Regions from separate parts of the Xanthomonas arboricola pv. juglandis genome, predicted to be linked through region 2. Evidence: predicted binding sites of a transcription regulator. Region 2 holds the regulator's gene; the other holds the start of a gene.
The links. The regulator FliA, encoded in region 2, starts transcription of late flagellar genes. The targets are predictions, from matches to a motif close to TAAAGTTTNNCNNNCNNNGGCCGATAA.

Region 1 (15,970 bases), 1.2 Mb from region 2:
GCGTGGCCGTACCGGCATGGCACTGCGTCGGGGCAGAAAGACGGTTCAACACGCTGCATGATGTTAGGTGAGCACTGCGGAATCGTCACCGCACAGTGCCGGCCAGGCATCGGCAGCGCGCATTGCCGCCAACGATGAATCGCAGTTGCCGCCGCACAGGTGTCGATCCTGCAGCAGGTCGATGGCTTCCCACTCCCAGCGTAGCGAATGCGGCATCTGCCAGGCCGCCAACAGCACCGACATGCCGCCCTGGAGCGTAAGCTGCCGCCGCCAGATCACGCGCGTGTCGAGAGGGGCTTGGTGCCAGTGCGATAAGGCATCGTCGTATGGCTTTGCGTCTGCATCCGCTGCGTATGCGCAAGCATGCACGTTGGCATGCTCGCCGTTGCGTGGGTGATGCAGATCGTGACTGTCGTTACTGGTATTCACGGGTGATCCTTCCTGATTGAGAAGGCGTGCCGAGCGGTGACGAGAGCACGCACGGACACACCTGCAGTGCCGGCATCGCCGGCTGCGGATGTCGTGGGTACCGATGGCTAAGATGCCGCCTGCGCTGCAGACGGTGGCCGGGCTACCATCCGGCCTGCTCTCTTTCGACTGGCGCAGCGTAGCCAGGCATGGCGCTGGAAACAAGCGCTTTTGAGTGGTTTGCGTGCTTGTTTTCCAGTTTTTTTGTGTGCACTGCGCGCGCGTTGCGGGTGCCTGAGCTGTCTGCGCCGAATGCCGGTGAGCGTGCGGGATAAACGAAGAAAGCGCCCTAGCGGGCGCTTTCTTCGTGTGCGATGGCATCAATGGCTGCGGGCACATCCGCGGTGTTGCATCAGCATGGCTGCACCGACGACCCGGTCGACGGCGCAGTGCCAGCCGCTGCCTCAGGCGTTGCGGACCTTGCTCAGCAGCTGTGCGACCGGTGCCGCTACGCGCGAGGCGGGCTGCCGTGTCTGGCGTGCGTCGATCTTGAAGATCGCCACCGCATCGGTGAGCTGCACCGCCTGCTCTTCCATCGCGCGCGCGGCGGCAGTGGCTTCTTCCACCAGCGCGGCGTTCTGCTGGGTGGTTTCGTCCATATGCGTGATGGTCTGGTTGACCTGCTCGATGCCGGCCGACTGTTCCTGCGAGGCTGCAGAAATCTCGCCCATGATGTCGGTGACGCGTTGCACGCTGGCCACCACGTCACCCATGGTCTTGCCTGCGCTGTGCACCAGTGCCGAACCCTCGGCCACGCGTTGCACCGAGTCGTCGATGAGGTCCTTGATCTCCCTGGCGGCGCCGGAGGACCGCTGCGCGAGCGTGCGCACCTCCGAGGCCACCACGGCGAAGCCGCGGCCTTGCTCGCCGGCACGGGCGGCTTCCACTGCCGCGTTCAAGGCCAGGATATTGGTCTGGAAGGCGATGCCGTCGATGACGCTGATGATGTCGGCAATCTTCCTGGAGGAGGCTTCGATACCGGTCATGGTGTCCACCACCTTGCCGACCACCTCGCCACCTTGCGAGGCGACGCGTGCGGCGCCGATCGCAAGCTGGTTGGCCTCGCGTGCGCTTTCGGCATTCTGCTTGACGGTGGAGGTCAGCTCTTCCATCGATGCTGCGGTTTCTTCGAGGTTGGCCGCCTGCTGTTCGGTACGTTGTGACAGGTCCTGGTTGCCGGCGGCGATTTCGCTGGCCGCGGAGTTGATCGACACGGCCGACTCCTGGATGTTGCCGACGATCTGCGCCAGCTGGCTGGCCGTGGTGTTGGCGTCATCGCGCATCTGTGCGAACACGCCGCGGAATTCGCCGCTCATGCGTGCGGTCAAGTCGCCAGCGGCGATGGACTGCAGCAACGACGACAGCGACTGCAGATTGCCGTCGGCCGTGGACATCAGGTGGTTGAGGCTTTCGACCATGATGCGGAAGTCGAACTGGAAGCGCTCGGCATCGCCGCGCGCGCTGAAGTCGCCATTGGCGGCGGCCTGGGCGAGATGCTTGATCTCGTGGTTCATCGCCGACAGGTTGAGCTTGACCTGCGACATGGTGTCGCTGAAAACGGCCTTTTCGCCGGGCAGCGGCTGCATGTCTTCGGAGAGTTCGCCAACCGCATACCGGCCCATGATGCGTGCCAGGTCGGTCTGCACTGCCACGTGCGAGGCAACCAGCAGGTTGGTGTCGTTGGCCATGCGCCCATAGTCGCCCGGGAATGCCGCCGCATCGATACGGAAGCTGATCTGGCCGTTGTCGTGATGCCTGGCCATGTCGGTTTGCGCGGTGATCAGGTTGCGTAGCTGCAGCTGCATCTTGTCCATGGCCTTGAGCAGACGGCCGGTTTCATCATTGGCATTGGTGTGCACATCGTTGTGCAGGTTGCCGGCCGCGATCGCTTCTGCAGTGCGTGTGGCCTGGCTGAGCGGCTGGGTCAGGCTGCGAGTGATCAGCCATGCGAGCAGGCCGCTGATGACCAGTGCGGCAATGCCGCCGGTGGCCAGGGTGATTTTGCCTCGATGCATCGATGCAACCGCGGCCGCATAGGCATCCTTGCTGAGGCGGCGCTCCAATGCAGCGTTCTCGCGGATCGCCGTCTGCTGCGCATCCATGGCCGCTGCGGCGTCGCCTTGCAGCAAGGCCTGCGCTTCCTGGTTCTGATCGCGGAGGCCGTATTCGAGAATCTGGTTATTGAGCTTGACCGAGATGTCGCGCTTTTCCTGCACCAGGTCGAGCGCCTGTTTTTCAGCCGCGCTGCTGGGCAGTGCGGCCAAGGCGTCGTGTGCCTGCTTGTAGCGTGCGCGGTTCTTTTCGATCATGTCCATCGAACGGCGATTGGCCGCGTCGCCAGAGACCATGACGATGTCGCGCAGGCCGATTGCCACGTTGGTGTTGGCGTCGAGCATTTCCGAGGACAGCTGTATCCTCTCCATGTTGCTGTTGACGATGGTGTCCAGCTCGAAACGGGCGTTGGACATGGTGACTAGGCCGGTGGCCACAAGCAGGCCCGACAATAGGATCAAGATGCCAAAGGCCATGCCCAAGCGGCGGCCGACATTGAGGCGTTGCAGATATGTATTCATGACCGCATCCAGGTAGTGCAACTGAGGGGCTTGATGAATGGGTCATCCACCAGAGCGTCTTGCCCCAGCTAGCGGCCGGATTGCGACGAGCTAAAGGCTCGTATTTGAAAGTACTTATATTGAATTCATCGTGTGGAAGAAATTTCCCGACAGCCGTCCGCAGCGGCCTGACATGCGCGCAGAAATTGCTTGTTTCTCGCGTTATTGCTGGATCGAAGCGTGCCAACGGCGGAACGATTTTCCGACGTTCTGCTGACAGGTGGCGACGCACCCAGGGCAAAGATGGTGCTGAGACAGGATCCAATTCGTCCTGTGTCGCGATGCCGGCAATGCGCGTGTCTTCAAGCAGCGCCAGCGCCGGTGCAGCGGAGGGGCACGCGATTCGATCGGCTCTGATGCGGTGCGACTGGGCCGCCTTGCCACGTGCACCTGGCAAGCCGGCATGGCCGGCTGCTGTTGTTGGCGCCGTGCATCGCGCGTGAGGCATCACGCGCGTGGCGGCACTGTGGGTCTTGCGCTCAACCTTCCAGTGCAGCGAGCACCTCTGCATGCAGCTGCTCGGCGCCGCTTTCGGTATTGAAGCGTGCAAAGATTTCCTCGCCGGAGAGCAGGCCGACCCGGACCGAGTGGCAATACGAGCCGAAGTTTTCGCCTGCGTTGAAGGGATCGCTGATGACGGAGATATGGTTGAGGCGGACCCGGGTGGTGCCGAACTTGATGAACATCTGCAATCTCCTGTGTGAGCGCCCAGTTTCCCATGTTGTCGGGCGGTGCAGAAGCCGGCCTCACGCATCCATCGACCCAGCACGTACACTGCCGTGCCCTGAAACCGAGCTCGCCCGATGTCCGATCCGATCCGTCTCGACAAATGCGTGGCCGCGCTGTTCGGCTGCTCGCGTGGCGAGGCGCAGCAATACATCGAAGGCGGCTGGGTCAGTGTGGACGGGGCCGTGGTCGAAGAGCCGCAAGCCTTGGCCACTGCAGCGCAGGTGACGCTGGCGGAAGACGCAGTGCTCGCAGCTGCCGAGCCTGCCACGCTGCTGCTGCACAAACCGGCAGGCATGAGTGCCGAGGCGGCGCTGGCACTGGCCACGCCGGCAACGCGCAGCGCACTGGACCAGCTCGAGATGCGTGTGCTGAAGCGGCACTTCCTGCGCTTGAACGCGCCGCTGCCGCTGGAGGAAGAGGCGAGCGGCTTGCTGGTGCTGAGCCAGGACGGCCGCGTGCTGCGCAGGCTCAGTGCCGATGCGACCTCGATCGAACAGGAATTTCTGGTGGAGGTGGGTGGTGAGCTGCGCCCGTATGGCATGGCGCGGCTTGCGCATGGCCTGGTGTATCAGCAGCGCAGCCTGTCGCCGTGCAAGGTGAGCTGGCAGAACGAAGAGCGCTTGCGGTTTGCGATCAAGCACGTGCAACCCGGCCAGCTGCGTTACATGTGCGGTGAGGTGGGGCTGGAGGTGGTCAGCATCCGGCGCCTGCGCGTGGGCCGTGTGTCGCTGGGCAAGCTGGCCATCGGTGAATGGCGCTATCTGCCGACGGGCGAGCGGTTCTGATTGGCGTCGGTTTCCTGCGCGCCTGGTCGCAACGCGGTCGTCTGCCGATGCTGGTGACGCGGTATGTGCATCAAATGCCGTGCGGCCTCAACGCAGCGATATCGCTGCGGGGGGCCTTGCGGTCCAGACAGCTTCCGCACTGGTGCGCTGTTACGCGGGAAGTAGTGCTTGTTAGCCATGCCATGCCAGGCAGAGGCCGGCCTGGACCGGCGCTTGGCATCAGCAACTCAGTGCGCATCAAGCGCAGGCTATGTGGCATCCCGATGTCTGGCGCACCTCCTGTGTTGCTTACTTCTTGTTGCGCTTCTTCTTGGCGCGCGTCACCAGCCAGAACACCACAGCGATCACGCCAATAACCAAAATGACGAAGGCCGGTGACAGAAACGAATTGTCGCCCATGAGAATTTCCTGAAAGTCTTCGCAGCCAAGTGCTGCACTGACATCAGCCTAGCGAGCGGCCTGCTTGATGGCGTGAAATACGCTGCATTCGTCCCTCTCAGCAGCGGTGCATCGGCATTCGCGCAAGAGCACGCTACAGCTGCGAGCGCGCTTGCTGGGCATCTGCCTGCCGGCGCTGCCGTGGTAATACCGGCGCACTGCCGCTGTGCTGGCGGCAACGGCAAGCCGATAAGTCTCAAGCCACAAGCGCATAAGCAGCAGCGTTTGGAGATCGCTATGTCCTTGATCAATTCAATGCGCAGACAAGGCCAGCGCGTGACTCAGCCACAACCAGCATCAGCACGGATCGAGCTGCAGGTTGGAGAGTTTCGTAGCGTTGGAGTTTGGACACACGAGCCGGAGTGTCATCAAGCGGTTCGGCTGCAAACTCAGTTGAGCCGTCTGCGCTTGCGCACGAATGCCTTCTTCTTCCGAGAAAGCGCGTGTAGCCAAGCTAGCGGACGACCAATCAACCACGACGTGGTGCGTCTCACCCGTGCCGGCAATGTTCCGGCAGGGGCGTGCTCAGCGCCTCGCGAGTTGAGCGGCCCAACAGGCCTCGCGTCCGGTGGCTGCAGTCTAAATGAGGTGCGCATCACGTAAATCGGGGCCGCGCCGACAGTCTGTCGGGACGTTTCCGACAATTGTCGTCCCATCGGGATGCGTCCATCCGTACCCGAGCCTGGTCACATCACCGAAGGTCGAGTTGCAGCGGAAGCCTGCATATCGATCTGCGCGGCGCCGCTGCCCTTATGCGACCGGGGTAGGGAGCACCCGGTGCTTGGCCATCACGCTGCGGATCGCGCTCAGCAGCTGCTCGGGGGTATAGGGCTTTTCGAGGAAGGCCACACCGTCCGGCAGGATTTCTTCCACATACTCGACCGCCAGGCCGGAGGTCAGCAGCACCGGCAGGTTGTAGGGCGCGTGCGCCGTCTTGAGCGCCAGGTCCACGCCGGTCAGGCCGCCCGGAAAATGGATGTCGGAAAACAGCACATCCACGCGCGGGTCGCTTTCGATCAGGGTCAGCGCTTCTTCGACCGAGCCTGCGCTACGGCAGGTAAAACCATAGCTTTCCAGCACAAGGCAGCTGAGTTGTCGGGTGCCATCGCCGTCTTCGACGACGAATACAACTGGCCGTTCCTTGTTCTGTGACATGAGCACGTCTCGTAAGGCAGGCCACATTCTCAGCGATGCGGCAGTGAACCCTCTGTCAACGCAGACGGAGCCGTACGGTTACCAACCGAACGGGCCAGGGCCGTAGCCGCCGGGGCCGTAGCGAGGCCCGAACAGCGCGCCTTCGCCGCGTCCGACGCTGATGCTGACGCCGATCTGGTGCGCCTTGCCGTCGTCGTCGTAATAGGTCTTGCAGGAATTCAGGTTGACGGCCTGCCAGTTGCTGTTGCCGCCGCGGTTGGAATAGCCCATGCCGGTTTCGACCGCGCCATGCAGCTTGCCCTGGCATTGTTCGGCGCGTTCGGCAGCGAGCGAGGCCGCGCTGGGGCGGCTCAACGCAGGCTTGGGGCCGCTCTTGTCGCCGTAGAAGGTGCCCGGCGGGTCGGTGCTGTATTCGGGATCGGAGCGGTACTGCACCGGGGCTTGCGGAATGCTCAGGTCCAGCGACCGCGCCGACCCCGGCTCGGCACTGCTCTCGCCGGCCTGGGCGAGTGCACTGCCGGCGGCAAACAGAGTGGCCAGAAGAAGCAGGCTGCGTTTCATGGGTGGACTCTACTCAAGAGGGACTGACAGCGCGTGCCAGATCGCCTTGTGAAACTAGCAACGGCTGATTGAATGCCCGCTGTCGATTCTGCGGATTTTTGTGCCAGCGCCGCCACTGCGATGACACATGCTGTTGCATCAGCCCTGCTCGCGCACGATCTCGATCAGTTGCGCTCCATAGCGGGCCAGTTTGCCGCCACCGATACCGCCAACACGCGACAGTGCATCGATGCTGGTCGGCCGCTGTTCGGCGATATTGCGCAGCGTGCTGTCGTGGAAGATCACGAAGGCCGGCACGTTCTGCTCCTTGGCCAGCTCCGCGCGCAGGCCGCGCAAGGCATTGAACAGCACCAGATCCTGCGGCTGCACCGGCAGGCCGGTCCGCTGCGCGCTGCGCTCGCGTCCGGCAGCCGGGTTCTCGCGCCGCATCATCACCTGGCGCTCGCCCTTGAGCACCTGGCGGCTGGCATCGGTCAGGCGCAGCCCGCCGTGGCCCTCGCTGTCGACCTCCAGCAGGCTGGCCGCCACCAGCTGGCGGAACACCCCGCGCCAGGTGCGCTCGTCCAGGTCGCGGCCGATGCCGTAGGTGCTCAGTTGGTCGTGGCCGAGCTGCTTGATGCGCTCGTTCTCGCTGCCGCGCAGGATGTCGATCAGGTGGCCCACACCGAAGCGCTGCCCGCTGCGGTATACGCAACTGAGCGCCTTCTGCGAGGCCACCGTGGCGTCCCAGGCGGCGGCGGGCGTCAGGCAGTTATCGCAGTTGCCGCAGGGCTTGGGATAGGTCTCGCCGAAGCCGGCCAGCAGCACCTGGCGGCGGCATTGCATCGATTCGCAGTAGCCGAGCAGGTGATCGAGCTTGGCGCGCTCCAGCCGCTTGCGCTCCTCGGCCGCTTCGCCCTGTTCGATCATCTGCTTGAGCAGCACCACATCGCCCAGGCCATAGCAGAGCCAGGCCTCGGCGGGGTCGCCATCGCGGCCGGCGCGGCCGGTTTCCTGGTAGTAGCCTTCCAGCGATTTGGGCAGGTCCACATGCGCCACGAAGCGCACGTCCGGCTTGTCGATACCCATGCCGAAGGCGATCGTGGCGGCCATGATGATGCCGTCCTCGCGCAGGAAGCGGCGCTGGTTTTCCGCGCGCACCTCGGCCGGCAGGCCGGCGTGGTAGGGCAGGGCGTTGAAGCCCTGCGAGCACAGATATTGCGCGGTCTCCTCGACCTTGCGCCGCGACATTGCATAGACGATGCCGGCCGAGCCGCGGTGGCGGCCCAGGAACTCCTGCAGCTGCTTGCGCGCGTTGTCCTTCTGCACCACGGTGTAACGGATGTTGGGGCGGTCGAAGGAGCTGACGAAGTGGCGCGCGTCGACCAGGTCCAGGCGTTCGGCGATCTCGCGCTGGGTCGGCGGATCGGCGGTGGCGGTCAGCGCCATGCGCGGGATATGCGGCCAGCGTTCGTGCAGCACCGTGAGCTGGCGGTATTCAGGGCGGAAGTCGTGGCCCCATTGCGAGACGCAATGCGCCTCGTCGATGGCGAACAGCGCGATGCGGCTGCGTTCCAGCAAGGACAGGAAGCGCGGGTTCAGCAGGCGCTCCGGAGCGACGTAGAGCAGGTCCAGATCGCCCGACAGCAGGGCACGTTCGACCCGCTGGGCGTTCTCCGCGTCTAGCGTGGAATTGAGGAATTCGGCGCGCACGCCGAGCTGGCGCAAGGCCTCGACCTGGTCCTGCATCAGCGCGATCAGCGGCGAGACCACGATACCGATACCGTCGCGCAACAGCGCCGGCACTTGGTAGCACAGCGACTTGCCGCCACCGGTGGGCATCAGCACCAGGGCATCGTTACCCGCAGCGACGTGTTCGACAATGGCTTGCTGTGGGCCGCGGAAGTCGTCGTAACCGAAGACGCGGCTGAGCAGTTCGTGGGCGGGGGAAGACATCCGCTTAGGATACCGCGCAGGTCAAGCTCTGGTCGGTGTCAGGCTGACGCTGTGGCGCAATGGTGCGTCGGGGATTGCCGCGATGTGGTGGGTGTGCCTACGAGTGCTGACGCGGACGTTGCTGGATATGCGGCGTGCGGCATGGAAAATGGCCGGTGGCCGAGCGTTGCCTAAGGCGACTGGAGCTTCGCTCCGTGAGCTCACCCCAACCCCCGCTCCGCGCCCCGGCCCGCGCTTGCGGTGCGGGCGCTCCAAGGCACGTGAGCCCAGGGCGCGCCAGCTGCGCCTCCTCGTCCCGAGGGGAGAGGGGCTCTGTGTCTAACTTATGGAGCAGGGCCCAAGGTTTCGGCGCAGCGAAACCTTGGGCAAACCCGCAGGGGTGAAGCCCAGGGGGTTACTGCAGCAGCGAACGCAGCATCCAGGCGTACTTCTCGTGGGTCTGCAGGCGCTGGGTCAGCAGGTCCACGGTCGGGTCATCACCGGCGTCGTCGGCGGTGCCCAGCACCTTGCGTGCGGTGCGGCAGACCGCTTCGTTGCCGCTGACCAGCTGGCGCACCATTTCACGCCAGTCGGCGCTGTCGCTCAGCCCCTGTTCTTCCGGGATCGAGGTCAGGGCGACGAACTCGCTGTAGGAGCCCGGCGCGTTGTAGCCCAGGGCGCGGATGCGCTCGGCCACTTCGTCCAGCGCGGCCCACTGCTCGGTGTACTGGGTCTCGAACATGGTGTGCAGCGAGTTGAACATCGACCCGGTGACATTCCAGTGGAAGTTGTGGGTCTTCAGATACAAGGTGAAGGCGTCAGCCATGTAGCGGGCCAGACCGTCGGAGATCTGCTTGCGATCGCTGTCCTTGATCCCGATATCGATGTGTGGTGCCGATGCTGCGGCGACCGGCAGTGCGTCCAATGCTTCATTGATGACGACGGGCTTGTTGGCGTTCTTTTTCTTGGACATGTGGATGGTCCTCCTGAGGAAACTGATATCGGGTCACAATAGACAGGCTAAAGGATCTCTTGTCATTCAATCTTTCACATTTTTCCATCAATGAGCGCTATCGACACCGACCTTGCCAACACCTTGCGTGAGCGCCGCCGCGCCGTCGATGGCGCGATGAGCCGCGACCGTGGCCGGCTGCTCGGTCTATGGTCGCGCTGGCAAGGCAAGCCCGGCAACCCGCAGGTGCGCGAGGCGTTCGAGCAAGCGCTGGCGGCATCGCAGGCGCAACGCCAGGCACGCGCCGAGCAGCAGCCGGCCATCACACTCGATCAGCAACTGCCGATCGCGCGCGAGGCCGAGCGCATCATCGCGCTGATCCGTGACCATCAAGTGGTTGTCATCGCCGGCGAAACCGGCTCGGGCAAGACCACCCAGCTGCCCAAGCTGTGTCTGGCGGCCGGGCGCGGTGCGGCCGGCATGATCGGCTGCACCCAGCCGCGCCGGATCGCCGCGCGCGCGGTGGCGGCACGCGTGGCCGAGGAGCTGAAGACGCCGTTGGGCACCACGGTGGGCTTCCAGGTGCGCTTCACCGACCGGGTCGGCGAGCAGTCGCGGATCAAGTTCATGACCGACGGCATCCTGCTGGCCGAGATCGCCAGCGACCGCTGGTTGTCGGCCTACGACACCATCATCGTGGACGAAGCGCACGAACGCAGCCTCAACATCGATTTTTTGCTGGGCTATCTCAAGCAGTTGCTGCAAAAGCGCTCCGATCTCAAGTTGATTGTCACCTCGGCCACCATCGATACCGAGCGCTTTGCGCAGCATTTCGACAATGCGCCGGTGATCGATGTGGAAGGCCGCACCTTCCCGGTCGAAGTGCGCTACCGGCCGCTCGAAGGCGAGGCCGGCGACACTGACGACGGCGAGCGTGGCAATGGCCGCGATGGCGAACGCACCGTCAACGATGCGATCGTGGCGGCGATCGACGAGATCACCCGCATCGATCCGCGTGGCGACGTGCTGATGTTCCTGCCCGGCGAGCGCGAGATCCGCGATGCGCACCAGTCGCTGGAACGGCGCAAGTACCGCGAAACCGAAGTGGTGCCGCTGTACGCGCGGCTGTCGGCGGCCGACCAGGACCGCGTGTTCAACCCGGGGCCGCGTCGGCGCCTGGTGCTGGCCACCAATGTGGCCGAAACCTCGCTGACGGTGCCGCGCATCCGTTACGTGGTGGACCCGGGTTTTGCGCGGATCAAACGCTACAGCCCGCGCCAGAAGCTGGACCGGCTGCATATCGAGCCGATCTCGCAGGCCAGCGCCAACCAGCGCATGGGCCGCTGCGGGCGCATTGCCGAGGGCATCTGTTACCGCCTGTATGCCGAAGCGGACTTTGCCGCGCGGCCGGCATTCACCGATCCGGAAATCCGTCGCTCGTCGCTGTCGGGCGTGATCCTGCGCATGCTGCAACTGGGGCTGGGGCGGATCGAGGATTTCCCGTTCCTGGAAGCGCCGGACGAGCGTGCGGTCGCCGATGGCTGGCAGCAGTTGCTGGAGCTGGGCGCGATCGACGGCAACCGCCGCCTGACCGCGACCGGCCGCCAGATGGCGCGCCTGCCGGTGGACGTCAAGCTGGCGCGCATGCTGGTGGCCGCGCAACAGCACGGCTGCCTGCGCGAGATGATCATCATCGCCGCCTTCCTGGGCATCCAGGATCCGCGCGAGCGCCCGCCCGAGGCACGCGAAGCGGCCGACAACGCGCATGCGTTGTTTGCCGATGCACGCTCGGAATTCGTCGGCATCCTGCGCTTGTGGGAGGCCTACCGACAGGTGCACGAAGATCTCACCCAGTCCAAGCTTCGCGACTGGTGTAACCGGCATTTTCTCGGCTTCCTGCGCATGCGCGAATGGCGTGAGCTGCATCGGCAGCTGCGCCTGTTGTGCGAAGAGCTGGGTTGGAGCGAAGAGCCGGCCACCGCGATGCTGGCGCCACTGCTGGCCGGTGCCAGCGCGCCTGCGCGCGAGGATGGGCACAACGCCAACCGGCCCACGCGCGGGCAGCTGCATCGCGCTGCGCGGCTGGCACGAGAAGGCAAGCCGGATCCGAACGCGCCACCTGCACAACCCACCTCTGCCGCTGCCGCCAAACAGGCCGAAGCGGCCGAAGCCACGGCACGCACCAGCGAGCGCGAACGTGCAGCGGCGTATCAGGCCCTGCACCGCGCGCTGCTGGCCGGCCTGCCCACGCAGATCGGCCATCGCACCGAAAAAGGCGACTTTCTCGCGGCGCGGCAACGCCGGTTCGTGCCGTTCCCCGGCTCGGCATTGGCACGCAAGCCGCCGCCGTGGATTCTGGCGGCTACGCTGCTGGACACGCAAAAAGTCTGGGGCATGACCAATGCCGCGATCGAGCCGGACTGGGCGATCGCCGAGCTGGGACACCTGCTGGCACGCAAGCATTTCGACCCGCATTGGTCGCGTGCGCAGGGGCAGGTGGTGGCGTCCGAACAGATCAGCCTGTTCGGCCTGGTGCTGGCGCCGAAGAAGCCGGTCCATTTTGGCAAGATCGACCCGGCCGGCGCGCATGACCTGTTCGTGCGCCAGGGCCTGGTCACGGGCGAGATCAATACGCGTGCGGCGTTCATCGCCGACAACCTCAAGGTGCTGGAACAGGCGCGCGAAGAAGAAGCCAAGCTGCGCCGCGCCGGCATCGTTGCCGACGAAGACTGGCAGGCGCGCTGGTATCTGGACCGTATCCCGGCCGAACTGCATTCGGCCAGCGGGCTGGATGCGTGGTGGAAAACCCTGCCGCCGGACAAGCGCCGCAGCCTGCACTGGAGCTTGAATGACCTGTTGCCGGGCGAAGGCAGCGAGGCCGATCGTTTTCCGAAGTATTTCCCGCTGGGCGATGCGCGGTTGCCGCTGCATTACCGCTTCGAGCCGGGCGCCATCGATGACGGGGTGACGCTGGAGGTGCCGCTGCACCTGCTCAACGCGCTGGATCCGGCGCGGCTGTCGTGGCTGGCGCCGGGCTTCGTCGCCGACAAGGCATCTGCCTTGATTCGCAGCCTGCCCAAGGCGCAGCGGCGCAACTATGTGCCGGCCCCGGATTTCGGGCGCGCGTTCTACGAGGCCTACAGCATCGCCTCGGCCGACGACATCCGCGGCGAGCTGGCGCGCTTTCTGACCAAGACCACCGGCACCCAGGTGGCGGCGCTGGATTTTGACGAAGAGTCGCTGGACACGCATCTGCTGATGAACCTGCGCCTGCGCGATGACGACGGCAAGGTGCTGGCCGAGTCGCGCGATCTGGACGGATTGCGCGCCCACTTTGGCGAGCGTGCTGGCCAGGCCTTCGCCGCGCGTGCAGGGCGTGCGCTGGCTGCGGAGGGCTTGCGCGATTTTCCGTCCACGCCGATTCCCGAACAGGTTGCCGGCGAAGCCGGCGTGCCGGCCTATCCGGCGCTGGTGGATCAGGGCGACGACGCGGCGTTGCGCATCTTTGCCGACCGCAACGAGGCGGCGCAGGCGCATCCGCGCGGCGTGCGCCGGCTGCTGGAAATCGCGCTGGCCGACAAGATCAAGCAGGCGCGCAAGCAGTTGCCGGTGTCGCCCAAGACCGGCCTGCTGTACGCGGCGATCGAGTCGCAGGAGCGCCTGCGCGGCGATCTGGTTGATGCCGCGCTCAACGCGGTGCTGGCCGATGGTCTGGGCGCGATCCGAGACCCCGGTGCCTTTGCGCAGCGCCGCGACGAGGCGATCAAGCGCCTGTTCGGCGAGGCGATGGAACGGCTGAAGCTGGCCGAAAGCATTCTCGCTGCGGTGGCCGAGCTCAAGCCCCTGCTGGAAGCGCCGTTGATGGGCTGGGCGCGCGGCAACCTGGACGATATGGAGCAGCAGCTGCGTGCGCTGGTGCACGCCGGTTTCCTGCGCGAAACACCGGCCGAGGCGCTGGCCAATTACCCGCGCTATCTCAAGGCGATGATCCTGCGAACCGAGCGCGCCAAACGCGATCCGGCCCGCGACCAGGCGCGCATGCTCGAACTCAAGCCGTTCGTGGATGCATTGGACCAGGCGGCTGCGCGCGGTCTGCAGCAACGTGATGAATGGCAGTCGCTACGCTGGGATCTGGAGGAGTTGCGCGTGTCGGTGTTTGCGCAGGAGCTGGGTGCCAAATCGGGCGTGTCGGCGAAGAAGCTGTCGCAGCGGGTGGCCGCGTTGCGCAACTGACTGGTGACAGAGGCGCTGGTGACGATGGCTTGCCGCCATCGCCAGCGCTGGGTCGGAGCAGGTCCTGCCACCGACTGGTCACTCAGGCCGAGCACTGCGCTTTGAGCGGTGAACGCAACCCAGCGCGCAGTGGTCAGCGGGCCGTGGACGATGCCCGGAACCGGCGTGTACGCCCGGTACATGCCGGTTCCGGATATTGGCCGCACCGCCTGGCGGTGCGCGCCATTCGGTTGCCAGCCGCTGTCAGAACTTCATGTGCAGGCTCGCCATGTAGCGGCGCCCGCTCCTGTAGCGACCGGCCAGATGGTCGGTGTCGCCGAGATACTGCAGGTATTGCTCATCCAGCAGGTTCTGCGCGTCGATCTGCAGCGACCAGTTCGGGCTGAATGCATAGCCGATGCTCGCGCCGAGTTCGGCGTAGTCATCCACGCTTGCCGGCGCGGCGCCGGCCACGTAACCGCCTGCCAGATAGCTGTCGCGCCAGTTGTAGGTCAGCCGTGCGTTGAGCGGGCCTTTTTCGTAGTACGGGCTGACTGCCACGCTGTTGCGCGACTGGTAGGGCAGGGCATCGCCGGTGTTGTTTTCGCCATTGGCGTAGGTGTAGTTGGCGGTCAAACCAAAGCCGCTGTCGCCGAACGGCTGCTGGAACGCGATGTTGAAGCCCTTGACCTTGCCATCGCCGGCATTGCGTGGCCGCTGGATGCTGTAATCGCAATAGCCATCGGCGCTGCAGCCGTTGCTGCCGAGCAACTGCGCCCAGCTCTGCGGCGCGGTATCGCGCAGCGCGTTGTACTGGCGCTCCACGCTGGCGCTGGTGTCGATGTAGTTGTCGATCTTCTTGTAGAACAGCGACCACGCCACCACCGACTGCTGCGCGAAGTAATACTCGGCCGACAGGTTGAAGTTCCAGGATTCGTACGGCGACAGCTCGGCATTGCCGCCGCTGCCGGTCAGCGTGGTGTCGTTGAGGAAGGTGTTGTTGACCATCTGGTTGTAAGGTGCCCAGGCGATCACCTTGGCCGCGGCAAAGCGGAACACCCAATCGTCGGCGGCCTCGTAGGAGAGTGTGAGCGAGGGCAGCAGGAAATCCTCCTTGCGCGTGCGGGTCTGCCACAGGCTGTCGGCGTTCTGCAGTGTGGGCGTGCCGCTGTAGACGAAGCCGCTGCCCTCGGTTTTCGAATCGACATAACGCAGCCCGAGATTGCCGCGCAGGCCGCCGCCGGAGAAGTTCAATTGCGCATAGGCGGCGTTATTGGTCTGCTGCAGCGCCCAGGTGTTGTTGAGGTAGCTGGCCGGATCCGGCGCGCCGTAGTCGACCGGGCTGTTGCGGATCCAGTTCAGCACGTTGTTGCGGCCTGCCTGCACATGCCGGCCGTGGTCTGGATAGAAATCCTGCAGATCGGTCAGCCCGATCGTGCCCACGTCGGCCAGCGTGCCCGGCGTCACGCCGCCATAGACGTTGAGCTCGAAGCGCTCCTCATGCTTGCCATGGCGCACGCCCAGCAGCAGTTGGTTGAACACGCTGTCGAACTGCAGATTCAGATCGAGTTGGCCGTAGGTGTCCTTGCTTTCGGTGGAAAAGATGCCGTTATTGCCGAACCAGCCGCCGGCCGAGCCCCAGTTGGCCGGATCGCGCGCACGCGCCGGATCGTCGAAACGGATGCCGCGCCGCGTGTCCCAGCTGAAGCCGCCGTTGTAGAACGGCTCGATGAAATACTGCGACAGGTCCTTGTTCTCGGATCTGCTTTGGCCCACCTGCCCATTCAATCCCCAGCCATCGCCGCGGAATGCGCCGCGCAGGTCCAGTCCCTTGGTGGTGACTTCCGATTCGCGCACGTTGTTGTCGTAGATCACGGTGCCGCCGAGCGGGTCGGCATTGGCGCCGGAATGCCCGCTGGTCACCACGCCATTGCGCAGGCCGCCGAGTTGGTCCACCGCCGCCACCGTGCCGGCATTCCAGGTCAGAAAGCTGTACATCGACTGGTTGTAGTTGTCGAAGTTCTCGTTGATGTACAGGCCGCTGAGGTTGAATTCCAGCGCCTGGCTGGGCTTGAGCTGCAGGTTGACCACGGCGCTGTCGCGCTCGCGATCCTGCTGGAACCAGGCCGCGTTGATCGAGTTGG
Region 2 (15,970 bases):
ATGCGGGTACGCATCACCGCGGTCTGCAGGCGCGCGGTGGCGATGTCCAGGGTGCTGACCGCGCGGTCGAGTTCTTCGTCGCGCAGGCGGGTACGCAGGGTCTTGAGGCGGTTGCGCGACAGCACCAGTTCGCCGATCAGGTTGACGATGGCGTCCAGGCGCTTGGTGTCCACGCGCACGGTCTGCTCGGCGTCAGCCGCCTTGGCCGCCGCCTTGGGCGCGGCCTTGGCGCCCGGCGCAGCAGCGCCGTGTGCGTCATCGTGTGCGGGTGCTGCGGCAGCGGCCTTGGGCGCGGCCTTGACCGCCGGCGGGCCGCTCTTGGCATCGAACTGCGCAATCAGCGAGGCCGGTGCATGCGGCACGGTTTCGCCCGAGCCCATCGCATCCAGCATGGCCTGCAGATAATCCAGCGACTGCTGCGCGGCATCGAAGTGATGCGCCTGCAACACCGCCTGACCGGAGCGCGCCATGCCCAGGGTTTCCTCGGCGGCGTGGCAGAGCTCCACCATCGGCTTGATCGCCAGGAAGCCGGCGCCGCCCTTGAGCGTGTGGAAGCCGCGGAACACCGCGTTGAGCTGGTCGGCTTCGTCCGGTGCCTGTTCCAGCGACACCAGCTGTTCGCCGAGGCGATCCAGGATTTCCTGGGCCTCGACAATGAAATCGGCAGCAATATCGTCTGGAACAGCACTCATGGTTACAGCCCCAATCCGGACAGCAGGTCGTCGGCGTCGTCCTGCGACACCGCGTGACGGTCCAGGCCCTTGACTGCAGGACCGGCAAGACCGCCGTCGTCTTTCTTCGGCTCGGGATTCTTCGGCGGCAGGCCGAGTGCACCGAAGCCCTCGTGCACGCGCCGCACGATGCCGGCCACGCGACGGATGATCTGGCCGCTCAGGTCCTGGTAGCTCTGCGCCAGCGACAGCTCGGTCAGGTTATGGCGCATCTTGTCCATTAGCGCGCCCTGGTCCTGGTTCAGGCCACCGTCGCGCAGCTGGTTGGCCAGCTCGCGGCATTCCTCGACCAGGTCCAGCGTGCGATGGCTGGCCTTCTCGGTCATTTCCACCACGTGGTCCAGGCGCGAGCAGGCATCGTCCAGTTCGCCGGCTTCCTCGGGCACGGTGGGCAGCTCGCCCAGCGCCTGCCCGAGTTCGCGCGCGAGCCGGCTCAGGCTCTGCATCATCGGGCGCGTGCGCAGCGCGGCGAGGTGGTCCACCTCGCGCCGCCAGGCGACCTGGTCACCGCTTTCCAGTGCATCGAGCGCGTGTTGCAGGCGCTCGATCAGGGCGGCACGTTCGGCATCGGCTTCCACGGTGGCGTTCATCAGGCGGTCGCCGCCAGACGTTCGAACACCTTGCCCAGCTTCTCTTCCAGCGTCTGTGCGGTGAACGGCTTGATGATGTAGCCGTTTACGCCGCACTGGGCCGCTTCGATGATCTGCTCGCGCTTGGCTTCGGCGGTCACCATCATCACCGGCAGGTGCTTGAGCTTGGCGTCGGCGCGGATGTTGCGCAGCAGGTCGATGCCGGTCATGCCGGGCATGTTCCAGTCGGTGACCACGAAATCGAACGGGCCGGCCCGCAACGCCGCCAATGCGCTGTTGCCGTCTTCGGCCTCTGCGGTATTGGTGAAGCCCAGATCGCCCAACAGATTCTTGACGATACGTCGCATCGTCGAGAAGTCGTCCACGATCAAAATCCGCATGTTCTTGTTCACATCAAGCTCCTAACACTAAAAAATGCGCGAAAAAATCATTCGTCAATTTCGACACCGGCATCGGCCAGTTCGAAGACCTTGAGGCGGCCGCGCAGACGCACCACCGCCTGGCCATGGATCTGGCAGACGCGCGATTCGCTGACACCGAGCACGGCGCCGATTTCTTTCAGGTTCAATTCCTGTTCGTAGTACAGCGACAGCACCAGCTGCTCGCGCTCGGGCAACTGGCCGATGGCCTTGCCCAGCTCGCGGCCGAATTCGCCACGCTCCATCATCTGCTGCGGATTGGGGCCGCCCTTGGCGGTGGTGTCCAGCTCGCCGTGATCCTCGATCCGTGACTCCAGGCTCAGCACCTGGCCGCGGGCGGCATCTTCCATCAGACGCAGGTAGTCGGGCAGCGGCATCTCCATCGCGGCGGCCACTTCGGTGGCGGCGGCGGCGCGGCCGGTGTGCTGTTCGATCTTGCGCACGGCGGCGGCGGCGTCGCGTGCGCGGCGGTGCACCGAGCGCGGCACCCAGTCGCCACGCCGGATTTCGTCGATCATCGAGCCGCGGATGCGGATCGAGGCATAGGTCTCGAACGAGGCGCCCTGTTCGGAGTCGTAACTGCGCGAGGCTTCGATCAAGCCGATCATGCCGGCCTGGATCAGATCGTCCACTTCCACGCTCGCCGGCAGGCGCGCGGCCAGATGGTGGGCGATGCGGCGCACCAGGTCGGCGTGCTGGGTGACGATGTCGTTGGCGTTGTTGCGCTGCACGGCGCGGTACTGCGCGCTGGCCGTGGTTGCGGTAGCGGTGCTCATGCGGCCACTCCCCGTTGGATGATGCGTTCGACGAAGAACTCGACGTTGCCGCGCGGCACGGTGGGGGCCTGCCAGCGCGAGGTACGGCGAGCGATTTCTGCAATGGCCTGCGCCGACGGACTGGCGGGGTAGGCCTTGATGACCGGCTGCTGGCGCTGCACCGACAGGCGCAACCAGTCGTCCTGCGGCACGTGGCCGAGGTAGTTCAGCGACACGTCGCCGAGGAATTTTTCGCAGACCCGCGACAGCTTGTCGTACAGCAGGCGGCCCTCGTTGGGGTCGCGCACCATGTTGGCGATGATCTGCAGGCGGTCCACGCCGCGTTCGCGCGAGAGCACCTTGATCAGCGCATAGGCGTCGGTGATCGAGGCCGGCTCGTCGCAGACCACCACCACGGTGTCCTGGGCGGCCTGGCAGAAGGTCAGCACGCTGTCGGTGATGCCGGCGGCGGTGTCGATGACCATCACGTCCAGGTCGCGCTCCAGCTCGGAGAACACGTTGACCAGGCCGATGTGCTGGGCCGGGGCCAGTTCGGCCATGTGGCGGCGGCCGGAGGCGGCCGGGACCACCAGCACGCCGCCGGGGCCTTCGATGATCACTTCATCCAGCGTGCAGCGGCCGGCGATCAGGTCGGCCAGGGTGTACTTGGGCGACAGTCCCAGCACCACGTCCAGGTTGGCCAGGCCCAGGTCGGCGTCCAGCAGCAGGGTGCGCTTGCCCATGTCGGCCAGCGCCACGGCCAGGTTGGCGGAGATGTTGGTTTTACCCACGCCGCCCTTGCCACCGGTCACGGCAATGGTGCGCACCGGGCCCAGGGGCTCGGGACGGGTCGCCGACAGGGGGAAGGCGTTGGTCAGCTTGGCGTATTCACGCGACTGCATGGTTGTGCTCCGGAGTACAGGGCTTATCGGCAGCGCGCCGCAAATCTTCAAGGCGAAGAACGAGACTGGCGGCATTGGCGCGGTGCAGGTCGTCGGGGACCCGCTGTCCGTCAGTCACCCAGGTGATGGGCATTTGGTGATCGACGACGACCGACAGCGCACTACCGAAGCGGCCGGTCTCGTCAAGTTTGGTCAGCACCACGCCCTGGGGCTTGGCGTGGGCGAAGCGGCGCACGACCTCGTCGAGGTCGGAAAAGTGCGCGTTGGCAGGCAGCACCAGCAACGAGGTGACCTGGTGCGCGGCGCGCAACCAGTTGAGCTGGGCGGCCAGGGCGCGGTCGCGCTGGCCCATGCCGGCGGTGTCGATCAGCACCAGCTTGTAGTCGCGCAGGCGCTCGAGCAGTTCCAGCAGGCTCTCGGCGCTGTCGGCCTCGTGCACGGCGATGCCGAGCTGACGGCCGTAGCTGTGCAGCTGCTCGCGGCCGCCGACGCGCTGGGTGTCGGTGGTGACCAGGGCCACGTCGCGCGGGGCGTGCTGGGCGGCGAAGCGCTGGGCGAGCTTGGCGATGGTGGTGGTCTTGCCGGCGCCGGTCGGGCCGACCAGGGCGATCACGCCGCCGCGTTCCAGCGGGTCGACCGGGGCCACCGGCAGGCGCTTGGACAGCAGCCCCAGCATCAGCCCGCGGCCGCGGTGCAATTCGGTATCGGCCGGGATCTGCAGTGCCACGTCGCGGATCAGGCCGGCGTCGAAGCCGTAGTCGTCCATCAACTCCAGGGCCTGGGCGCGCACCGGCGAGCCACGCAGGCGCTCGTCGGTGAGGCGGTTCATTTCGCGCTCGATCATCTGCCGCATCAGCGCCAGCTCGCCACGCAACTGCTTGAGTTCTTCATCGTTCTGCGGCGCCGGGGCGGCGGCGACCGGCACCGCGGCCAGCGCCGGCCGGGCAACCACCAGCGGCGGCAACGCGGTCGGCGGCAGGATCTGCGGCAGCGCGTCCAGGTCGAAGTCGGCGTCGTCGTCCAGCGCGTCTTCGTCCTGGTCGTAGCCGGCCTGCACGGGGGCAGCGGCGGCGGCCATGATCGGGGTCGGGGCCTGCACCGGTGCGGCCTGCACGGCGGCACGCTGCACCGGCGCGGTGGTCAGGAAATCGGCGAACAGCTGTTCCGGCACGGCCGACAGCGCGTGTTCCTGGCGCGGCGCGGCGGTCACCGCGACGGCGTGGGCCAGGGCCTGGGCGGCGGGCGAGGGGACGGCGGCGCTACGCACCGGTGCCGGCACCTGCGGCTGGCGCGGCACATTGACCGGCTGGCGCAGCGCCATCGCGGCGATCATGTCTTCGGCGGCACTGGCAACGCGCTGGCGCTGGCTCGTGCCGGCATCGGCGGCCGGCTTCAGCGGTGCGTGGACCGGTGCTGCGGCTGCTTGCGGGGCCGGTGCCTGCGGGGCAGCTGCCGACGGGATCGGCGCGGCGGCAACGGCCGGCGTCTCGGAGCGCGCGGTTTCCAGCGCACGCTGCACGAGTTCTTCGTCGTAGTTGCTGGCAGCGACGATCTCGATGCCTTCGGCGGTGCGGCGATTGGACAGGATCACTGCGTCCGGGCCGTGTTCTTCACGCACCATGCGGAATGCGGTGCGCATGTCCGGGGCAACGAAGCGTTTGATTTTCATGCGAAGTGCCTCCAGGAACGGGACCCGCCGGACGCCGGACGGGTGCGCGATGAATGTGGGTGTGTTGCCAGCGTCATGAGTTGCCTGTCCCGTTCGGTTGTTCCAAGTGCTGCTCTCGCCCCGCAGCGGTGGCGCTGGCTGCGGTCTCGGCAGAGCTAATGCACGCGGCGTGCCAAAACGGGGTGCCGGGGTTCCGGCGCGGGGAGCTGGTGCGTCGGGACGGGGCGGGAGCGGCGTGTACGGTCGGGTCCGACGGTTTCAAGTCAATGGATTGATTGACTTTTTTCCGGGGCGGCGATGCAGTGGCGTCGTCGTGCAGGCGGAAGCGCTGGCGGCCGGAAGGCCAAGTCTGGGGCGCTCGGGATGCCTGGAAACGGCCAGCGCCGTGCAATCGATTGGAGATCCGGACCAGTGGCGGCTTTCCGACGCCGGGTGCTGGTCGGTCACCGGCCTGCAGCCATCGCTGGCCAGCGTAGTGGGTAGGTTCGTAGGAGCGCGCCTGGGCGCGACGGGCCGTGCCGGTAAAACCTGTCGCGCCCGGGTGCGCTCCTACCTTGGTGTCGGCGTCCGCGATGTGTTGTCGGATTGCCCGGCCTGTCGTAGGAGCGCACCTGGGCGCGACGGGCCGTGCCGGTAACGCCTGTCGCGCCCGGGTGCGCTCCTACGGTGGTGTCGGCGTCCGCGGTGTGTTCCCGGATTGCCCGGCCTGTCGTAGGAGCGCACCCGGGCGCGACGGGCTGTGCCGGTAAAACCTGTCGCGCCCGGGTGCGACCCCACGGGGGGCGTTGGTCGGCGGCCGGTTTCAGCTGATCGTGCCGACCAGCTTCAGGCGCTTGTCTTCGGGCACTTCGCTGTAGGCCAGTACCGACAGGGACGGGACGCTGTGGCGGACCAGGCGGGCCAGGGCGGCGCGGACCTGGCCGGGCACCAGCACCACTGCCGGTTCGTTGCGGGCTTCCTGCTTGCCGACGCAGTCGGCCAAGCTCTGGTGCAGGCGCTCGGCCAGGCCCGGCTCCAGCGCCACGCCGTTGCCGTGGGTGGATTCCTGCAGCACGCGCTCCAGCTGCGGGGCCAGCGTGTAGACCGGCAGCTCGGCTGACATGCCGGCGATTTCCTGCACGATGAAGCGGCCCAGCGAGGTGCGTACCGCGGCGGTGAGGGTGGTCGGGTCCTGGCTGTGCGGGGCGTGTTCGACCAGCGCTTCGACGATCTTGCGCAGCTGGCGCACCGGGATGCGCTCGATCAGCAGGTTCTGCAGCACGCGCACCACCACCGACAGCGGCAGCGCCTTCGGGGTGAGGTCTTCCACCATCTTCGGCGCGGTCTTGGCCAGGGTCGCCAGCAGCTGCTGCACTTCCTCGTGGCCGAGCAGTTCCGGGGCGTGTTCGCGGATCAGGTGCGACAGATGGGTGGCGACCACGGTGGCCGGGTCGACCACGGTGTAGCCCATCGATTCGGCATAGGCGCGTTGGTGTGGCTGGATCCAGGTGGCGTCCAGGCCGAACGCCGGGTCCTTGCCGGGAATGCCGTCGAGCTGGCCGAGCGCACCGCCCGGGTCCAGCGCCAGTTCGCGATCGGGATAGATTTCCGCAGTGGCCACCGGCACCCCGTGTACCAGCAACCGGTAGGCGTTGGCCGACAGCTCCAGGTTGTCGCGGATATGCACCGGCGGCACCAGGAAGCCGATGTCCTGGGTGAGCTTGCGGCGCACGCCCTTGATGCGCGCCATCAGTTCGCCGCCCTGGTTCTTGTCCACCAGCGGAATCAGCCGGTAGCCCACTTCCAGGCCCAGCGGGTCGATCGGGCGCAGTTCGTCCCAGCTCAGCTCCGAGCTGGCCTGGGCGGCAGTGGCCGCAGCGGCGGCCTTGGGATCGGTGGCCGGGTCGCCGGTCGGCGGGATGACCAGGCTGCGCTTGTACATTTTCCAGGCGATCACGCCCAGGATCAGGCCCAGCGTCAAAAACGCGACGTTGGGCATGCCCGGCACCAGGCCGACCAGGCCCAGGATGGCCGCAGCCACCGCGAGGGCGCGGTGCTGGCCAAACACCTGGCTGATCATGGCGCCGCGCATGTCCTGCGCGCGCGAGGCGCGGGTCACCAGCAAGGCGACCGAGGACGACACCAGCAGGGCTGGCAGCTGCGCCACCAAACCGTCGCCGATCGACAGCAGGGTATAGGTGGAGGCGGCATCCACAAAGCTCATGCCGTGCTGGAACATGCCCACCGCCATGCCGCCGACCAGGTTGATGAACAGGATCAGGATGGCGGCGATGGCGTCGCCGCGGATGAACTTGTTGGCACCGTCCATCGCACCGTAGAAGTCGGCTTCCTCGCGGACCTCTTCGCGGCGGGCCTTGGCTTCCTCGCGCGTCAGCAAACCGGCGTTGAGGTCGGCATCAATGGCCATCTGCTTGCCGGGCATGGCGTCCAGGATGAAGCGCGCGGTCACTTCCGACACGCGTCCGGCACCCTTGGTGATGACCACGAAGTTGATGATGGTCAGGATCGCGAACACCACGATACCCACGGCGTAGTTGCCGCCGATCACGAACTGGCCGAACGCCTCGATCACCTTGCCGGCTGCGGCATGGCCGTCCTGGCCGTTGATCAGGATCACGCGGCTGGAGGCGACGTTCAGCGCCAGCCGCAGCATCGTGGTCATCAGCAGCACGATCGGGAAAATGGTGAATTCCAGCGGGCGCTGCACGTAGACGACCGCCAGCAGCACCATCAGCGAGATGGCGATGTTGAAGGTGAACAGCGCATCCAGCACCGGCGCGGCCAGCGGCACCATCAGCATGGCCAGCATGGCCATCAGCGCCAGCGGCGCGCCCAGGCCGTTGCGCAGCAACTCCATGATGCGCCGGGCATTCATCGGGGCGGGTTGGGCGCTCATGCGCTGGCTCCCTTGCCGAACTCATCCACGTCCAGCGACGGCAATTCCGGCATCGGGCCGCCGTTCCAGCCACGCAGCTGGTAGACGTAGGACAGCACCTGGGCCACGACCGAATAGAGTCTCACGGGAATTTCCTTGCCGATTTGCGCTTCTCTATACAAGGCGCGTGCCAAAGGCGGGGCGGTGACGATCGCCACGCGGTGCTGTTCGCAGGCTTCGCGGATGCGGAAGGCCATTTCGTCCACGCCCTTGGCCACCACGATCGGGGCGCGCATCTTGCCGCCCTCGTACTTGAGCGCCACCGCGTAGTGGGTCGGATTCATCAGCACCACGTCGGCCTTGGGCACCGCTTCCATCATCTGGCGCTGCGACATCTGCATCTGCATCTGGCGGATGCGGCCCTTGACCTCCGGGCTGCCCTCGCTTTCCTTCATCTCGCGCTTGATCTCTTCGCGGGTCATCTTGAGCTTCCGCAGCCAGTTCCACTTCTGGTACGGCGCGTCGATGGCGGCCAGCAGCACCAGCGCGCCGGCGGTGTAGAACAGCAGGCTCTTGGTGAAGTCCAGGCCGTTGCCCACCGCCTGTTCCAGCGGCTGGTTCACCAGCGAGCGCAGGCCGTGCAGGCCCTTGGAGATGCACAGGCTGGCGGCCAGGCCGACGAACAGCAGCCGCAGCACCGACTTGACCAGTTCGGCCAGGCTGTTGCTGCCCCACATGCGCTTGATCCCGTTCATCGGGTTGAGCTTGTTGAGGTCGGGCATGATCGCCTTGCCGGAAAAGCGCAGCCCGCTCATCAACAGCGGGCCGGCCAGGCCGGCGGCCAGGCAGATGCCGATCAGCGGCAGCATCACCCACAGCAGCTGCAGCAGCAGGTCGCCGAAATGGCCGAACAGCGCCATCGGGTTTTCACGCATCTTCGGGTCCGGGCTGAGCGCGGTCTTCATCCAGACGCTGGCGCCATCGCCGATGCCGCGGGCCAGGGCCATCAGCGCGAACACGCCGGCACCGAACACCGCGGCGGTGGACAACTCGCGCGATTGCGGGATGTTGCCCTGCTCGCGGGCTTCGCGCAGGCGTTTTTCGGTGGGAAGCTCTGTGCGTTCGCCGCCGTCTTCGGACTCGGACATGGAGGTGCCGGTGACTGGTCAGCCCTGCGTCATGCAAGTGGCGTTCCAGTTTGGGAGGCCGGGAATCGGGAATCGGGAAGCGGGATTGGGGATTGGGTAGTCGGGACGCCGCGGCTGTGCGTGGGGCTGCTGGCGGGTCGTTGCGCGTGGATGCCGGGGCGGCGGTCGCTTTGCCGCCTTCGCTCAGCCGGTCGGGCGAGTTGGGCCGTCGCGTTGGGCGACCACCACCGCGATGAAGTGCTCGGCGTCCATTGGCCGGCCCAGCAGGTAGCCTTGCAGCTGGTCGCAGCCCAGCCGTTCCAGTGTGTTGCGCTGGGCGGTGGTCTCCACGCCCTCGGCCACCACCTGCAGGCGCATGGTGTGCGCCAGTGCCACCACCGCGGCCACGATGGCGATGTCTTCCGGGCCGTTGTCCAGGGCCTGCACGAAGCTGCGGTCGATCTTGAGTTCGTGCGCAGGCAGCTTGCGCAGGTACATCAGGTTGGAATAACCGGTGCCGAAGTCGTCGATGGCGATGCGCACGCCCAGCGTATTGAGCTGGCCGAGCGTGCGCAGGCAGGCCTCGGCATCGCGCATGGCCATGCTCTCGGTGATTTCCAGGGTGAGCTGGGCCGGTGGGATCGCGTAGTCGGCCAGGGTGGTGGCCACCTCGTCCAGCAGGCTGGGCGAGGCCAGTTGCGTGGCCGACAGGTTGACCGCCACCCGCCAGTGCCCATGTCCGGCCTCGCGCCAGTCGCGCATCTGCCGGCAGGCCTGCTGCAGCACCCAGCTGCCGAGCGGGCCGATCATGCCGCTGCGTTCGGCCAGCGGGATGAAGCTGTCCGGCGGCACCAGGCCGCGCTCGGGGTGCTGCCAGCGGAGCAGCGCCTCGGCGCCGACCGGGCGGCCATCGTCGGCGCAGTACTTGGGCTGGTAGTGCAGGACGAACTGGCCCAGTTCCAGCGCACGCGGCAGATCCTGCAGCAGCTGCAGGCGCTCGCGGGTGGTGCCGGTCATCGAGCGCTCGAAAAAGCTGTAACGGTTGCGGCCGGCCTGTTTGGCGTGACTCATCGCCGCATCGGCATGGATCATCAACTGATGTTCGCTGCCGGCATCCTCCGGATACAGCGCAATGCCGACGCTGCTGCTGAGGCGCAATTCCTGGTCGGCGACCAGGAACGGCACCGCCAGCGCCTGCAGCAGATGCGCGGCGATGGCGGCGGCATCCTCGGGGTCGGCGATGGCCGACACCAGCACGAACTCGTCGGCTCCCAGCCGCGCCAGGCTGCCGTGGGCGCGCCGGTGCGCACTCATGCGCCCGGCCACCGCCACCAGCAACTGGTCGCCGAACTGGTGGCCGTAGCCGTCGTTGATGGCCTTGAACCCATCCAGGTTGATCAGCATCACCGCAAAGCGTTGCCCGTCGCGCTGGGCGCGGTCGATGCTTTGCAGCACGTGCTCGTGCAGCAGCACGCGGTTGGGCAGGCGGGTGAGCGGGTCGTGCAGGGCGGCCAGCACCAGTTCGGCATTGGCCTGCGCCAACGACCGCGCGAGCACGTCGGTGCGTTGCTGGAAGCGCCGCGACAGCACCGAGATCACCAGCGCCAGCGCCAGCAGCGCCAGCGTGACCAGCACCACCACCGCGGCCAGCCAGGGCAGCGGCAGGTGCGCACCGGCGGCCGCGCCGCAGATGCTGCCGGGCGCGAACTGCGCGGCCGCCATGCCGGTGTAATGCATGCCCACGACCGCCACGCCCATGATCATCGCCGCGATCAGGCGCAGGCTGTAGCGGCGCCCGTCGTGGCGTAGCCGGAAGGCGATCCACAACGCCGCCGCCGAGGCGCCGATGGCAATGGCAAGGGACAGCCCGAACAGCAGCGGGTCGTAGCTGATGGCCGGGGACATGCGCAGCGCGCCCATGCCCATGTAGTGCATCAGCGCAATGCCCAGCCCCATCAGCACCGCGCCCATGCATAGCCGCGGCCATGGCAGATCGGCACGCGAGGTCAGCCACAGCGCGAATGCCGATGCCAGAATCGCCGCCAGCATCGAATAGGTCGTCAGCGCCAGGTCGTAGCCCAGCGGAATCGGCAGGTGAAACGCCAGCATGCCGACGAAGTGCATCGACCAGATGCCGATCCCCATCGCCACCGCGCCGCCCATCAGCCAGGCCACGGCATCGCCGCCACGGCTGGCAGTCACACGTGCGGCCAGATGCAGTGCGGTATACGAGGCCAGCACGGCCACCACCAGCGACAGCATCACCATGCCAGGGTTATAGGTTCCGACCACCCATCCACTTCCGGCGCCGAGGGACGCACTTGCTCAAGGACCTAGCGACCCCGGGCGCCACTTCTTGAGCGCCTGCAGGCAGCCGGCGGCGATCGACGCGCATGCACCGCAGGTCACGCGCAACTGCGCTGGTCGGCCGGGCAGGGGCAGCCGGCGATGGCTGTGATGCGTTGGCGGCGAGGGGGCTGCGCGCGAGGTGACGGTGCGGGCGATGCTGCGGTGCCGTGACTGGCATGCGGGTGGCTGCCAGTGCATGCGTTGATGCTGTGCGTCGAGCTGAAATCCATACGCAGCGAGCTGCGCCCGACCGGTGGCTCTTGGGCTCACGCCACCGACGATTCGGGCTCTTCCGGTTCGATGCGATTGCGGCCATGCCGCTTGGCGCGGTACAGCGCCTCGTCGGCACGTGCCAGCAGCGTGGCGGCGTTGTCGCCGTTCCGGAACCAGGCCACGCCGACCGAACAGGTCACCTGCAGCGGCCGGGCGGCACCCACCTCGTACGGTGCCAGGCTGAGCTTTTCGTGGATGGCGCGCAGCCGGTGCTGGCTATGCTGCGACATGCCCGGCAACAGCAACAGCAGTTCTTCGCCGCCGTAACGGCCCACCTTGTCCGAGTCGCGCAGGCAGGCGGTCAGGCGTGCGCCGACCTTGGCCAGCACCGCATCGCCGACCAGATGCCCGTGTTCGTCGTTGACCAGCTTGAAGTGGTCCAGGTCGATCAGCACCACCGCCAGCGGATGCCCGCCGTGCGCACAGGCCTGCAGTTCCTCGGCCATGGCTTCGAGCACGCCGGAGCGGTTGAGCAGGCCGGTGAGGGCATCGTGGCTGGCCTTCAGGGCCAGCGCTGCGCGCGCGCTTTCCAGATCGCGTTTTTCGTGTTCCAGCTGATAGGTGCGCTCGGCCACCAGTTCGGCCAGCATGCGCTCGCGCGCGACCAGATGGCGGTGCCGCCAGCGCCACAGGCCGGCCAGCAGCGCGCTGCCGATCAGCACATACAACACGATCGCCGTCGGGCTGCGCCACCACAGCGGGGCCACCGCAAACGGCAGGTCGGCGATCGGCGAGGCGGTGCGGCGGTAGCGGTCCAGCACCTGCACCTGCAGGCGGAAATGCCCGGAGGGCAGCGGCGCCTGGTCGATCGACAGGTTGTCGCTCTGGATCCATTCGTTGTGCAGGCCGAGCAGGCGGTAACGCACGGTCAGGCGACTCGGGTCGTCGTACACCTCCATCGTGGACAGCTCGATATGCAGCGGCTTGTCGCTCCAGCCCAGCAATTGGCCGCGCTGCACCGGCACGCCGCCACGGCTGACGCTGTCGATGCGCACGCTGGGCTGGCGCGCATCGAACAGCCGCGCCGGGTCCAGCAGATGGCTCACCCCGCGCGAGGTGCCGATCCAGACCGACCCATCCGGATCCTCGGCGAAGGCGGCTTCGGAGATGTCGTCCCACAGCAGGCCCTGCGATTGCGACAGATGCGCCCAACGCTCGCCGTCGTAGACCTCCACGCCGCGCGCATGGCCCACCCAGACCCGGCCGAGGCTGTCGCCGCGCATCAGGTAGACGCCGACATCGCGCAGCGCCTCATCGCTGATCGCCTGCAGATCCAGCCGCTCGCCCAGCAACATGCCGTGCCAGAGACCGGGCCGATAGAACGCCAGCCACACCTCGCCGCTGTCGCTGATGTGGAACTTGCTGATCCACGGGTCCGAGGCGCCGCCATTGACCAGCACCTCGACCCTGGACCAGCGTGCGCCCTGCAGCCGGAACAAGCCGTTGGCGGTGGACACCCACAACGTGCCGTTGGCGGTCTGCTGGACATCGGTATAGGCGATCGTGGGCATCTCGGTGACCGCTTCCATCGTGCCGCCTTCCAGCGGACGCCGGATCACGAACAGCCCGCCCGCGCTGAGCATCCACATCCGCCCCTGGCGATCGATCAGCAGGCGGCGCGCGGTGCGCGGCAGTTTGGCGATCTGCGCACTGCGGCCATCTGGCCAGGTGCGGCGCAGGAAACCGGCCGAATTGAGCGTCCACAGGCTGCCGTCGGCGCTGCGTTGCATGCCCACGATCTGGATCCCGGAGGCCTGCAGGGCCGGAACGAACCGCCCGCCTGGATCGACCTGGCGGCCGGTGCCATGTTCGTTGCCGACCAGCAGCGCGCCCTGCGCGTCGCGGGCGATCGACCAGGTGGGCGCGGCCGGCATGCCCTGCGAGGCGTCCCAGTTCTCGATCCATTCGTAGCCGGCCCAGCGCACTAGGCCTTCGCCATCGACGGTCATCCAGACATCGCCATCGCGGTCCACCAGGATCGCATCGCTGCTGCCGGGCGGCAGCCCGTTGTCGGCGCCGAAACTGCGCCAGCGGCCGTTCTCCCAGCGCGCCAGCCCGTCGTTGCGACGCACCAGCACGCGTCCTTCGCGGTCCAGCACCAACGGCGCCTGTCGCCCGATGGTTCTGCCATCGAGCAAGGGCAGCGGCCGCACGCTGAATTTGCTGGCGCCCGGCGCGCGATAGAGCAGGTTGCCGGTGCCGCGGACCCACAGTGCGCCGTCGTGATCGCGCAACACGCTGTACCAGCGATCGTCCGGCACGCCTTGGTCCGGCCCGTACACCTGCACCTTGCGTTGCGCATCGATGGCGCACAGCCGCTTGGCGCAACCGGCCCACAAGGTGTCGCCGTCCACCGACAGGCTCAGCACCTTGGACAGCTCGGGCACGCGCACCCGGGTGGCGGTGTCCAGCAGCGGCTCGCTATGCCAGTGGCCGTTGCCGCGTGCGCTCAATCGTTCCAGCGTGCCGCCATTGGCCAGCACCGTGCCCCAGGAGGGACTGGCCAGCAGCATGTCTTCCTGCAGGTGTTCGGCCTCGTCGGGGGCCAGTTTGCGGAAGCCGTGCTCGTCGCCGACGAACAGGGCCTGGAAGCCGGCCACCCACAGCCGCCCGTCGGCGGCTTCGGCCATCGAGGTGATCGGTTCGTTGCGCAGGCCATCCAGCATCACCTGCTGGAAGCTACGCCCGTTGTAGCGATACAGGCCGCTTTCGGTACACACCCACAGCAGCGTGGCGCGGGTCTGCAGCAGGCAGGTGCCGGCCAGCCCGAGCAAGCCCTGGTCGTGGGCGTAGCGACGAATGCTCGCGCTCTGCGCGCCGGCCAGATCGGCCAGCGACAGCAAGGCCAGCAGCAGCACCGCCAAGAACGGTGCACGCCGGCCTGACGACCTGCATTGGCGGTACTCAACCCCCACGAGCGTTGCACTCTCCCACGCATCGGCGCGTGTGGTCCGCGCCCCTCGCGCGGGTGTCTCACGCTTGCCATGGGCGGCCCCCATAGCAGGCCGCAGTAAACCGACTAGCGGCTGTTCACGCGTGTTTCTTTAATGCTTAAGCAGGCATGGCGGCGTGATTGTGCAGCGCGCACGGCCGTTGCCAGTGCATGTTGTTCCCGAGCTGCACGCTGTTGCTGCAGGCGCGATCACGCAGATGGCTTGATGCCGGTTCAAAACGGCTGCGTGCTGCTCGCGCACGAGTGCAGGTTCAGCCGCTGGCCGCGGCGTCGTAGCGCACATGGTCGTAGTCGATGCGGTTGCGTCCATTGCGCTTGGCGCGATAGAGCGCGGCATCGGCGCGCGCCAGCAGCTGTTCCAGGGTTTCGCCCGGCTGGAACCAGGCCACCCCGACCGAACAGGTCACCGGCAGCACGCCGCCATCGATCGGGTAGTTGCCGCAGATCCCGCGATGCAGTGCCTGCAGGCGATGGGCGGCTTCGGCACTGAGCCCCGGCAGCAGCGCCAGCAATTCCTCGCCGCCGTAGCGACCGATGCGGTCGTCGCCGCGTACCAACGTATCCAGGCGCCGGCCGACCTCGGCCAGCACCGCGTCCCCGGCCAGGTGGCCGTGCTGATCGTTGACCAGCTTGAAGTGGTCCAGATCGATCAACACCACCGCCAGCGACCGCGCGCTGGTATCGGCACGCGCCAGCATGCCGCGCAGCGCGTGCAGGATGCCGGCGCGGTTGAGCAGCCCGGTCAGCTCGTCGTGGGTGGCCTTGAGCGCCAGTTCAGCGCGTGCCGCCTCCAGCTCGCGCTTGTCCTGTTCCAGCTCGGCAGTGCGCTCGGCCACCAGTTGCTCCAGCTCGCGTTTGCGCCGCAGCAGTTTGCGCGTGCGCCAGCGTAGCAGCGCGATCACCGCGGCAATGCCCAGCAGCACGTAGCCGGCCACTGCCGGCGCGCCGCGCCACCACGGCGGGCGCAGCACGAAATGCAGCCGCGCGACCGGGCTGGCGCTGCGCTGGTAGGCATCCAGCGCCTGGACTTCCAGCGTATAGGTGCCGGGCGGCAACAGCGGGTAGGTGAGGTGACTGAGCGAGGTCTGGGTCCAGCGTGCCTGGTGGCCCTCCACCCGGTAACGGAAGCTGATGCGGTCCGGGCCGCCTTCGGCACCGGGTGCGCTGATGTCCACATCCAGCGGCACCTGCGACCAATCGACCTGCGCTCCCGGCGTGATCGCCTGGTTGCCGCGCCGCACGCGCAGGATGTCCACGCGCAATGGCGGCGCGGCGAACACGCGCAACGGGTCGATCAGATGGGTGGCGCCGCGGCTGCTGCCGAGCC

Region 1: a site for FliA is predicted at 3,110-3,136, ahead of KHN93_RS15515 (methyl-accepting chemotaxis protein). Genes of this name have one in related genera too.

The regions. Positions count from the first base shown of each region.
Region 1 covers NZ_HG999362.1:3,556,197-3,572,166, reverse strand. The annotation lists gene KHN93_RS15520 (hypothetical protein) at 64-243, opposite strand; gene KHN93_RS15515 (methyl-accepting chemotaxis protein) at 873-3,041, opposite strand; gene KHN93_RS15510 (hypothetical protein) at 3,560-3,766, opposite strand; gene KHN93_RS15505 (rRNA pseudouridine synthase) at 3,884-4,594, shown strand; gene KHN93_RS15500 (response regulator) at 5,783-6,187, opposite strand; gene KHN93_RS15495 (hypothetical protein) at 6,266-6,748, opposite strand; gene recQ (DNA helicase RecQ) at 6,887-8,683, opposite strand; gene KHN93_RS15485 (Dps family protein) at 9,078-9,635, opposite strand; gene hrpA (ATP-dependent RNA helicase HrpA) at 9,726-13,847, shown strand; gene KHN93_RS15475 (TonB-dependent receptor) at 14,091-15,970, opposite strand, start outside.
Region 2 covers NZ_HG999362.1:2,368,367-2,384,336, forward strand. The annotation lists gene KHN93_RS10325 (chemotaxis protein CheA) at 1-692, opposite strand, end outside; gene KHN93_RS10330 (protein phosphatase CheZ) at 695-1,321, opposite strand; gene cheY (chemotaxis response regulator CheY) at 1,321-1,713, opposite strand; gene KHN93_RS10340 (RNA polymerase sigma factor FliA) at 1,749-2,516, opposite strand; gene KHN93_RS10345 (MinD/ParA family protein) at 2,513-3,397, opposite strand; gene flhF (flagellar biosynthesis GTPase FlhF) at 3,384-5,066, opposite strand; gene flhA (flagellar biosynthesis protein FlhA) at 5,869-7,941, opposite strand; gene flhB (flagellar biosynthesis protein FlhB) at 7,959-9,089, opposite strand; gene KHN93_RS10365 (putative bifunctional diguanylate cyclase/phosphodiesterase) at 9,273-11,360, opposite strand; gene KHN93_RS10370 (ligand-binding sensor domain-containing diguanylate cyclase) at 11,684-14,605, opposite strand; gene KHN93_RS10375 (diguanylate cyclase) at 14,895-15,970, opposite strand, start outside.